One region of the Peribacillus sp. SIMBA_075 genome, then DNA from elsewhere that is predicted to be linked to it. Evidence: riboswitches for the same ligand, from Rfam matches in the RefSeq annotation. Region 1 holds a riboswitch; each other region holds the start of a gene.

Region 1 (3,285 bases):
GAAAGTTAATTTTATAATTCAAAAGCTAAAGAGGAGAAAAAAATGAAAATTGGTTTAGTACGGCATTTTAAGGTGGCACATGAATTCCCTACTGGGAAATCTGTGACGGCGGATGATATGAAGCAATGGTTTGTGGACTATGATGCAGCGGATATTATTTATGGAACGACTTTACTTGGCGTGGAGGAATGGCAGGAATGTTATTGCAGTGATATGTCGAGAGCTGTCAAGACAGCGGAACATATTTATCCAGGTACGGTTCATCGGATGGAGGAGCTGCGGGAAATACCTTCTCCCCCTCTCAAAGGGAAGGTGAAGCTGCCGTTCATCCTTTGGGCCATCTGGATTCGCTGCTGCTCGCTGTTCAACAAGGAGACAAGGGCGGAAATTAAGATCGCCGAACGAAGGATCAATAAAGTATTGGATGAAGTTTTTGCAAAGGGGGAAAGGGATGTTCTGATCGTGAGTCATGCCGCCCTTATGGTTTATATGAGGAAAGAGCTGATCCGACGGGGGTTCACCGGTCCAAAATTCAAGATTGCCGGTAATGGAAAGCTGTATGTATTCGAAAGATGATAAGTCAAAAATATAGGGTTTCCCGCCATAGAAGGTAAGTCTGGTAATTGAACATTTTGCTTAAGAAAGATGCAGGCCTTTTCCGATTAGTTATTCTTTTTCTTTTGGTTGTGGTTTATTATTGTAATAGTGTAATTTTTACGAATTCAATAATAGGGAAAGAGGTTGGACAATTTGGTGAAGGCAGTTTTTTTTGATTTAGATGATACATTACTATGGGATCAGAAAAGTGTAAAAGAGGCTTTTGTGGCCACATGTGAAGTGGCTAAGGAGAAATATGATTTAAATGTCGACGAGTTTGAAGAAGCGGTTCGGAAGGAAGCGCGTGAGCTTTATTCTTCTTACGATACTTATGGATTTACACAAATGATCGGAATCAACCCATTTGAAGGACTGTGGGGAAATTTTCAGGATGATCATGATGAATTCCGGAAGATGGCCGTGATTGCACCAAATTATCGGAAAGAAGCATGGACGAGAGGCTTGAAGGCATTAGGGATCGATGACCCGGCATTTGGGCTCGAACTGGCAGAACGTTTCCCTGCAGAGAGACGTAAAAAGCCATTTATTTATGAAGAATCATTCCGTGTGTTAGATGAATTAAAAGGGAAGTACAAAATGCTATTGTTGACAAACGGTTCTCCTGAACTCCAAAATACTAAACTTGAAATTACACCTGAACTAGTTCCTTATTTCGATCAAATCGTCATTTCTGGAGCTTTTGGACGAGGTAAACCGGATGCCTCCATTTTTGAGCATGCTTTGGAGATCATGGAGCTTGATAAGGATGAAGTATTGATGGTCGGCGATAATTTAATGACGGATATCCTTGGAGCATCACGGGTAGGTATAAAGTCGGTTTGGATAAATCGCCATGATAAGGAACGGAATGAAGTGCTTCCAACCTATGAAATCAAGCATTTAGAGGAGCTTTTCCCAATCCTTGAGAGCCTGGAAAATTAATTGGTGATCCTTCTCCAAGTAACGAATTTGGAGAGGATGACCTAAAGTATTAGGACTTTCAAATTATATACAGAATGAAAAGGGTGATATATAGTTACCCTGTAATCAATTAAATTATTCAGACTAGGGGTGTCCAATAACAGTTGGGCTGAGAGAGAAGCGCTTATGCTTCTTAACCCTCAGGACCTGATCTGGTTCATACCAGCGTGGGGAAGTTAGAATCTACTAAACAATGACATTTCATTTGGTCATTGCTGTAGTCATACTAACGTTAGCCGGGTCTTAAATATGAGATCCGGTTTTTTCGTGCGAAATGGATTGGATTTTGTTCTTTTTAAATGAACTTAAAAAGGAGAAATGAAATCATGATGAGTAATTCAGTAAATGACATGAACGTTTCAATTATGTCCAGTTTTGCCGGGAGTAAAAAAGTGTATGTTGAGGGATCTAGACCTGATATTAAAGTGCCTATGCGTGAAATTAAGCTAAGTCCCACTACAGGTGCATTCGGCGAAGAGGAGAATCCGCCTTTGCGGGTTTATGACACAAGCGGTTCATATACGGATTCAGAATATCCCATTGATATTCATAAAGGCCTTGCCCCGATTAGACGCAATTGGGTCTTGGAACGTGAAGACGTTGAGGAGTATGAAGGACGTGAAATAAAACCCGAAGATAATGGATATAAAAAAGTGGAGTCACAATCCAAAGCTGAAATTTTTCCGGGATTGAAAAGAAAGCCATTGCGCGCAATGAAAGGGAAAAACGTAACCCAGCTTCATTATGCCCGTAAAGGTATCATCACCCCAGAAATGGAGTTCATTTCAATCAGGGAAAATGTTGCCCCTGAGTTTGTAAGAGAAGAGGTAGCTAGCGGCAGGGCGATCATTCCGGCAAATATTAACCATCCTGAAAGTGAGCCAATGATCATCGGACGTAATTTTCATGTGAAAATAAATGCGAATATAGGAAACTCAGCTGTTAGTTCATCGATCGAAGATGAAGTGGAGAAAATGACTTGGGCTACACGTTGGGGAGCCGACAACATAATGGATTTATCCACCGGAAAGAATATTCACACGACCCGGGAATGGATTATCAGGAATTCACCAGTGCCAGTTGGGACGGTTCCGATATATCAAGCATTGGAAAAAGTGAATGGAGTCGCGGAAGATTTAAATTGGGAAGTTTTTCGGGATACATTAATCGAGCAGGCCGAGCAAGGTGTCGATTACTTCACCATACACGCTGGTGTGCTTTTGCGGTACATCCCTTTAACTGCAAAGCGAGTTACGGGTATTGTTTCACGAGGGGGCTCCATCATGGCACAATGGTGCTTGGCCCACCACCAAGAAAGCTTCCTCTATACTCACTTTGAAGAGATTTGTGAAATCATGAAGGCATATGATGTTTCATTTTCATTAGGTGACGGCCTCCGTCCTGGATCCATTGCAGATGCAAACGATGAGGCGCAATTTGCTGAATTGGAAACACTGGGGGAACTGACGAAGATTGCTTGGAAGCACGATGTTCAAGTCATGGTGGAAGGACCCGGTCACGTACCGATGCATTTGATTAAAGAAAATATGGATAAGCAGCTGGAAGTCTGTCAAGAAGCTCCATTCTATACCTTAGGACCTTTAACAACGGATATAGCTCCTGGATACGATCATATTACTTCTGCGATTGGTGCTGCAATGATTGGATGGTTTGGAACTGCCATGCTATGTTATGTGACACCGAAAG
Region 2 (3,285 bases), on a different contig from region 1:
CCTGGAAATTTCATTCTTAACTTCTCAACAGAAACGATTGGTTTCATGGCCATCAACCTCTACTTTTGGTCCAGTTCTGCATAATCTTTACTTGAAACTGGACGAACTAGATTAGTTACTCCTGTTGTTTCCAGGACTTTAACTAGATAATAAGCAGTTACACCTGCAAAGAATATGGAACCCACAAACCTCGCTATCATGAATAACGATAAATTCCAAAGAGTGAGAGCACCTATTTCCCCGTAGGCAAAATCCATTATTACTGATGCAAGGCAGGAAGCTATCGCAGCTAAAACGGCCACCGGCATATTGAATTTTTTATATTTGAACGCCATGAATACCAGTTCAGCGAACAAACCTTGGACCACCCCATATAAGAGTACGGACAGCCCCCATGGTGAACCTAGAAAGAATTCACCTGAAGCTGCAGCTATCTCTGCCAGAAGTGCCACACCCGGTTTCCGTAAAATCAAAAAGGCGACGGGGCCAGCTATAAACCACATTCCATAAATAAGTTGATCTAGATGTAATCCTAATGGTTTAACAGAATAATAAATCGAACCCCAAAGGATATAAACGATTCCAAATGCTACGGCAATCACGATCGTGACTAATATATCCGTTAATTTCAATCCTTTTTTCATGTTTCAATCTCCTTTATACTTCTAGTGTTTCCTTATGCACAGGCCATGTCTCTAAACGATAAGCCATTTCCCAAAATGAGTACTCATATTGGCTGCTAAGGATAAAATGCTCCTTCATTCTTTCCTTATCTTCATCTGTTACCTTTTCAGCAATCTCATCAAGCCTGGCAATTTGTTCTTCTACCAAAGAGCGGAACCACTCTCCGCCGTAAGCTGCTATCCATTCTTGATAAATCGGCTCTTCCGGTTTACACTCTTGCAGCTTTTCACCTATTTCATAATACAGCCAATAACATGGCAAGATAGCCGCAATAACGTCACCTAAATGTCCAGAATATGCCGCACGATACATATGGGAAGTGTAAGCATAGGCAGTCGGGGCAGGTTTGAAACTTTCCCGTTCTTCTTTGGTGATGCCTAATCTCTCAGAAAAATTTTCATGAAGCTTCAACTCCGCTTCATATGTTCCCTGTGCGTGGCCGGCAAGCCTGCTTGTTGTATGTAAATCTGTAGCCTTGACTGCTCCTAAAGCTTGAACTCTAGCAAAATGAGATAAATAATAGGCATCCTGCTTGACATAAAAACGAAAACACTCTATTGGCAATGTGCCATCTCCTATTCCTGCAACAAACGGGTGATTAAAGCTAGCTTCCCAAATATGATCAACTTCCTGGCGGATTTCCTCTGAAAACTTCATGTCCATTACCTCCAAATTCTATTTTTTTATGAATGATACGGATAAAAGCCTTTTATAACCCCTTTTTTTTGCAAATAAAAAACCACTTTCTTTAACGTAAAGAAAGTGGTTGTACTTGAAATAATACAGAAACGTATTGTCCCAGACCCCACTTCCCTACGCTGGTATAAACCAGATCAGGTTCTAAGGGTCTTAAAGTCATACTTTAATCTCAGCTTCTCAGGTAAAATCAGTTTTTACCTATAAAGCACCCCTAGTGGTACAAATTGTATATATATTTCATTTGCCTTTATATTAACACGATAAATCCAATTGTCAAACGTATTAGAAAAGTTTTCAATCAAAGATGTTCATTATTAATCTTTTGGATTACTAGTCTTTCAATCTTCTAATACGCTAAGGATGAAGAAAAGAGGATGCCGCAGCCCCCCATTCTCTATGGAATAATAAGATACTCTTATCCTCTTTTTTTAAGGCTGTTTTCACATACTTTGTTGCTATTTACCAGGTAGTGAGTTGTGGTTGATTTCCCCTCCAGATGCTCGCTTTCCGCGGGGCGGGCGGTGCTCCCGCAGGAGTCTCGCACTTCCGCTCCAATCAACCTTAAATAGTTTCGTTTTAAAAACAACAATCTTTACGAAAAGAGTCTTTTTTAAAGACAGACATAACAAAATATTATGCATCAAAGTATTGGATAGATTGGATCTCTTAATTTGAATTCATAGTTTTCGTCTACAGTCCCTACAACTTTATCGCTGTCATAAATCTCCATATGCTTCGCTGTGCGGCAATCGTATAGCACTTTTATCCATAAACTCCAGAATGTATCTTGTGTTAACTAATCAAACGGAGGCTTAATGAAGTGTTCTCACTGACTCAGATGTAAAGGGAACCAATTCAGCTGTTCGGCCGTCACGAATCTTGTTTACCCAAGCAGGATCAACCATTAATGCCCGACCCACGGCTACCAGATCAAATTCTTCACGTTCAAGCCTTTCGATTAACCCGTCGATCTTGGTATTTTTGGCACTCTTTCCTTCCGTAAAGTGACTCGTAAAATCGTTATCCAGACCGACCGATCCAACCGTAATCGTCGGTTTACCCGTCAGCTTTTTTGTCCATCCGGCGAGATTCAGATTGGAGCCTTCGAACTCAGGCTCCCAGAAACGGCGGGTCGAGCAGTGGAAAATATCGACGCCCGCATCGGAAAGTGGCGTCAGGAACCGTTCCAGCAGCGCCGGCGTTGCTGCCAGTTTCGCTGTAAAATCCGTCTGCTTCCATTGCGAGAACCGCAGCACAATCGGGAATTCCGGTCCGACGGCACGGCGGCAAGCTTCGATGACCTCGACCGCGAAGCGGGTGCGGGCAACCATGTCGCCGCCATAGCTGTCGGTACGCGGGTTCGTTTTCTCCCAGAAGAATTGGTCGATCAAATATCCATGCGCACCGTGAAGCTCAATGCCGTCGAAGCCAAGCCGCTTGGCTTCGAATGCTGCCTGCGCAAAGGCTTGAACGATTGCGGCGATATCCAATTCCGAATAATCGCCAACATGGCCTCGCGCACCCATATGCCAAATCTGCGGAATAATCCGTCCGCCTACTTCGTGTACAGCAGCCACGACGTTTGCCCAACCGTTTAATGCAGCTTCGCCATAGAAATGCGGTACATTGGCTTGATTGGACGAATCCGAATGATTAATCACCGTACCTTCTGTCACGATAAGTCCAACGCCATTTTCAGCCCTGCGGCGATAATAGGCGGCCACATCCGGACCAGGCACTCCTTCAGGAGAAAATTGTCTCGTCATCGGTGCCATCACTATACGATTTGCCAGCGTCGTATTTCCGAATGCGAATGGTTTAAACAAGTTTTGAATTGATTGAGAATAATTCATAATTGACCTCCAAATAATTGAAATAGTGTTGTAGAATATATCCACAACA
Region 3 (3,285 bases), on a different contig from region 1:
GGCAGCATGCCAAAGCCAAACCAGATCACTAAAAGCGGTGCCAAAACTATGATTGGTATATTTTGCGAGAGTATGAGCAGAGGATAAACCGCGTCCTTCACACCTGGAAATAGGTGTAAGATTGCAGCAATTAATAACCCAATACAGCTTCCAATAAGAAAACCCGATAACGCAAGCTCAGTTGTTGATATAAGGTGTCCAAAAAGATTACGGGACGACTCAATTCCTTCAATGAAAATGGCTGATGGAGCGGGAAGCAGCCATTTTTCAACCTTTAATAAGACTGTCATTGACTCCCATACTATCAGCAAACATAATAAAAGAAAGAAGGGAGCCCCCTTCTTCCAAATTCCCCTTTTGATCATGCCCGATATTTCTCCGTTAACGTATCCATCGTAATCCCGCTTGGCTGATATAGTATCTTCACTTGGGAAATGACATTCGGCGAGCCTAATTCAATCATTCTTACATTCATTTTTTCTATCACGGCAAAAAGCTCGGATAGCTCACCCTCCATTGTTGTTTCTAGCGGGTGAACCTCATACTTGACACCTGATTCATCAATGATCTTGATTGCTTCATCGACCATGGGGATGACATTTTCCCCTTTAGGAATGATTTGTATACTAATTAATGAATTGGCCATTGTATTTCCTCCTATTTTGGTAAAAATTCATTGGTAAATGCCTTTTCAGGATTGAAATCACCTTCAAGAAGCTTATTTTCCTTCATCCAATCACTATAATTCTTCCAGATTTCAAGCTTTTGTTCACCCCAACGCGGAGCATCATCCTGATACTTATCTGCAAGCCACTCCTGGCTTTTCTTCACTAGTTTTGGATCTAGATCAGGTGCAGACTTACTTAATATGTCCGCTGCATCATCAGGATTCTTAATTGCAAACTGGTACCCTTTCGAAGCTGCATGAACGAATGCTTTAACAGTCTCAGGATCCTCTTTAATCATCTTTTCATTTGTTGTCAAAACAGGCGTATAGTAATCAAGCTTATCAGAGTAATCGGTTAAGTAAACCATATTAAGCTTTTCATTCCGCAACTCAGCCTCGATACCTGTCCACCCATAATAAATCCAGGCGAAATCTATATCCCTTTTAACCGAAGTGAAAAAATCTGTGTCCCCTGTATTCACTATATCCACTTTATTTACATCGGCATTTTCTTTTTTCATAAGTGAATCAATAATGGCCTTTTCAACTGGAGACCCCCAGCCACCATACGTTTTCCCTTCAAAATCCTTGGGAGTTTTAATGTTTTTTGCCGCAGGTGAAGCGAATCCAGAGGTATTATGCTGGATGACAGCAGCTAGCGAAACAAGCGGCACGCCTTGCACGCGGGCCTGCGTAATGCCCTCCTGGTAGCTCACGCCAAATTCAGATTTCCCTGAAGCCACAAGTTTATCAGCTCCAGCTTCGCCTGGCATGATAATTTCCACATCCAGACCTTGTTCTTTGAAATACCCTTTTTCCTTGGCTACATACAATCCTGTATGGTTTGTATTCGGTGTCCAATCAAGCACGACCGATACCTTTTTTAATTCTTTATTGCCTTCTTTTTTAGATGATTCTTCTTTTTCATTAGTTCCGCCTGCCCCACATCCAGCCAAAAGGAACAACGAAGTTAACAGTGGTAAGAATTTATTCAAACTATTATCCTCCTACACATCATATAAGATCCATATGCCGAAACCATAATGGGGCGCCAGGGTCCATTCCAATACCGGTAAAAAAACAAAAAACGCCCGAAGATGAATTCGGACGTTTAACATACAAAACAGAAAGTCAGTAATAATATGTTCCCTCCGCTGGCATCATCCAGATCAGGTTCAAAGAGTCAGCATCTAAAGGACGCAATCTCAGCCAGCAGTACTGGCCCCCCTACATTTCTCGCACATATGAACTTTTCTCTCCCATTATATCAATTCATGGAGAAAAAGGAATACTAATTTGCTTCTTCTCATTAATTGGAAAGGTTTCCCTTGCATTAAAGGATATCTAGCAAAACATCATCCCATTCCAATCATTCTCGTTTACGTGCCTGACACGTTCAAAGAGTCATTTCCTTACAGGTATTCATATAATGAGCATAACCTGTGGACATTTTTTGTGTACTGGTTTTATATGCCCTTAATTTCAAAAGCAAAAGGTGGATATGATCATGATAAAGATTAATCACAAATTATTAGATGTCAGTCACATCCAACCAGGTATAGCATCTGCTAAATCGCTTGAAATTCTCCAATTGCTAGCGGAAGATTCTAACATTTTTGAATATCGGAGCTTTGGATACCTTAATTTTGATATACAACTGAGGCACCAAGTCATCGAGGCAGCTTTTGCGTTGGATAAAAGTGATGCAGAATTTTCCACACTTGAGGAATCGGCATCCAATAAACAATATTGGCGCCTTTCAAAGGATGGCACCTTTACCCTTCAGCCAGGGATTGCCCCTCATGTTGCACTCCTGGACATTTTCTTGAATGGAACGCTTTACGCTTTCGAATGCGGTACAGCGATAGTCGTCACTTTTTTAAAGGCCATTTTGGATTTAATCGGCCCTAGGAATTTCGACTATCTTTTTTCAAGCCTATTTCTATATGACTGGCGCCCTCCAAAGAATATGGCTCTTCATGTTCATCAAGGAACGGATTATTTACCAGGGGATTGCCTTTACTTCAAAAACCCTGATCACGATGTGGAAACACCTGAATGGCAAGGTGAGAATGCAATATTATTAGGAGAAGACCTCTTTTATGGCCACGGGATCGGGATTACCAATGCACAGGGTATCATCGATGAACTAAATAGCAATAGAAAGCCGAATGCCGCCATCTCAGCATTCCTGACAAAGCATATCATTAGCTTGGATAGTTCCTACTATAGACAATTCCAACCAACTATCTCCCGTGCAAAGCCCGTTCACGGTCTTGTCACCCTATCTGATTTGATTGTTTCTGAAATAGGTCCGAAGATTTACCTTTCATGACTCAAGCAATTCTCCTGCCGTAAAACCGGTTTCTTTAAATATAGGCAAAAAAAAATGCTTGGGGATGGAACCACCAAGCATTTTTTCTTATTCACGCACCGATGTCCCCTTTGCCTTTAAACCTGCGTGCACTTGCCTGACCCCATTTCGTAATGGATAGTGTATAAACAGCCAAGGCTGACCATATGAACAAAAAGGCTAAAAGATGCGCTTTTGTAAATCTTTCGTGATAGACGAATACCCCGATCAATAAGGATAAGGTCGGAGCGATATACTGAAAAAT

The links. A riboswitch is a leader RNA that binds a small molecule or an ion and turns the genes downstream of it on or off. The one in region 1 is predicted to bind thiamine pyrophosphate.
Region 2: linked by a shared signal. The riboswitch ahead of tenA (thiaminase II) and the one ahead of thiC (phosphomethylpyrimidine synthase ThiC) in region 1 are both predicted to bind thiamine pyrophosphate.
Region 3: linked by a shared signal. The riboswitch ahead of SB775_RS24080 (ABC transporter substrate-binding protein) and the one ahead of thiC (phosphomethylpyrimidine synthase ThiC) in region 1 are both predicted to bind thiamine pyrophosphate.

What each region holds. Positions count from the first base shown of each region.
Region 1 is NZ_JAWRYN010000008.1:131,169-134,453, reverse strand. Features, by position in the region: gene SB775_RS09195 (histidine phosphatase family protein) at 43-576, shown strand; gene SB775_RS09190 (HAD family hydrolase) at 751-1,539, shown strand; TPP riboswitch at 1,655-1,769, shown strand; gene thiC (phosphomethylpyrimidine synthase ThiC) at 1,905-3,285, shown strand, end outside.
Region 2 is NZ_JAWRYN010000011.1:93,683-96,967, forward strand. Features, by position in the region: gene SB775_RS11110 (ABC transporter ATP-binding protein) at 1-47, opposite strand, end outside; gene SB775_RS11115 (ECF transporter S component) at 60-644, opposite strand; gene tenA (thiaminase II) at 658-1,341, opposite strand; TPP riboswitch at 1,478-1,606, opposite strand; gene SB775_RS11125 (NADH:flavin oxidoreductase) at 2,196-3,236, opposite strand.
Region 3 is NZ_JAWRYN010000052.1:21,884-25,168, reverse strand. Features, by position in the region: gene SB775_RS24090 (ABC transporter permease) at 1-365, opposite strand, end outside; gene SB775_RS24085 (thiamine-binding protein) at 362-646, opposite strand; gene SB775_RS24080 (ABC transporter substrate-binding protein) at 658-1,662, opposite strand; TPP riboswitch at 1,797-1,906, opposite strand; gene SB775_RS24075 (protein-glutamine gamma-glutamyltransferase) at 2,175-3,002, shown strand; gene rarD (EamA family transporter RarD) at 3,094-3,285, opposite strand, start outside.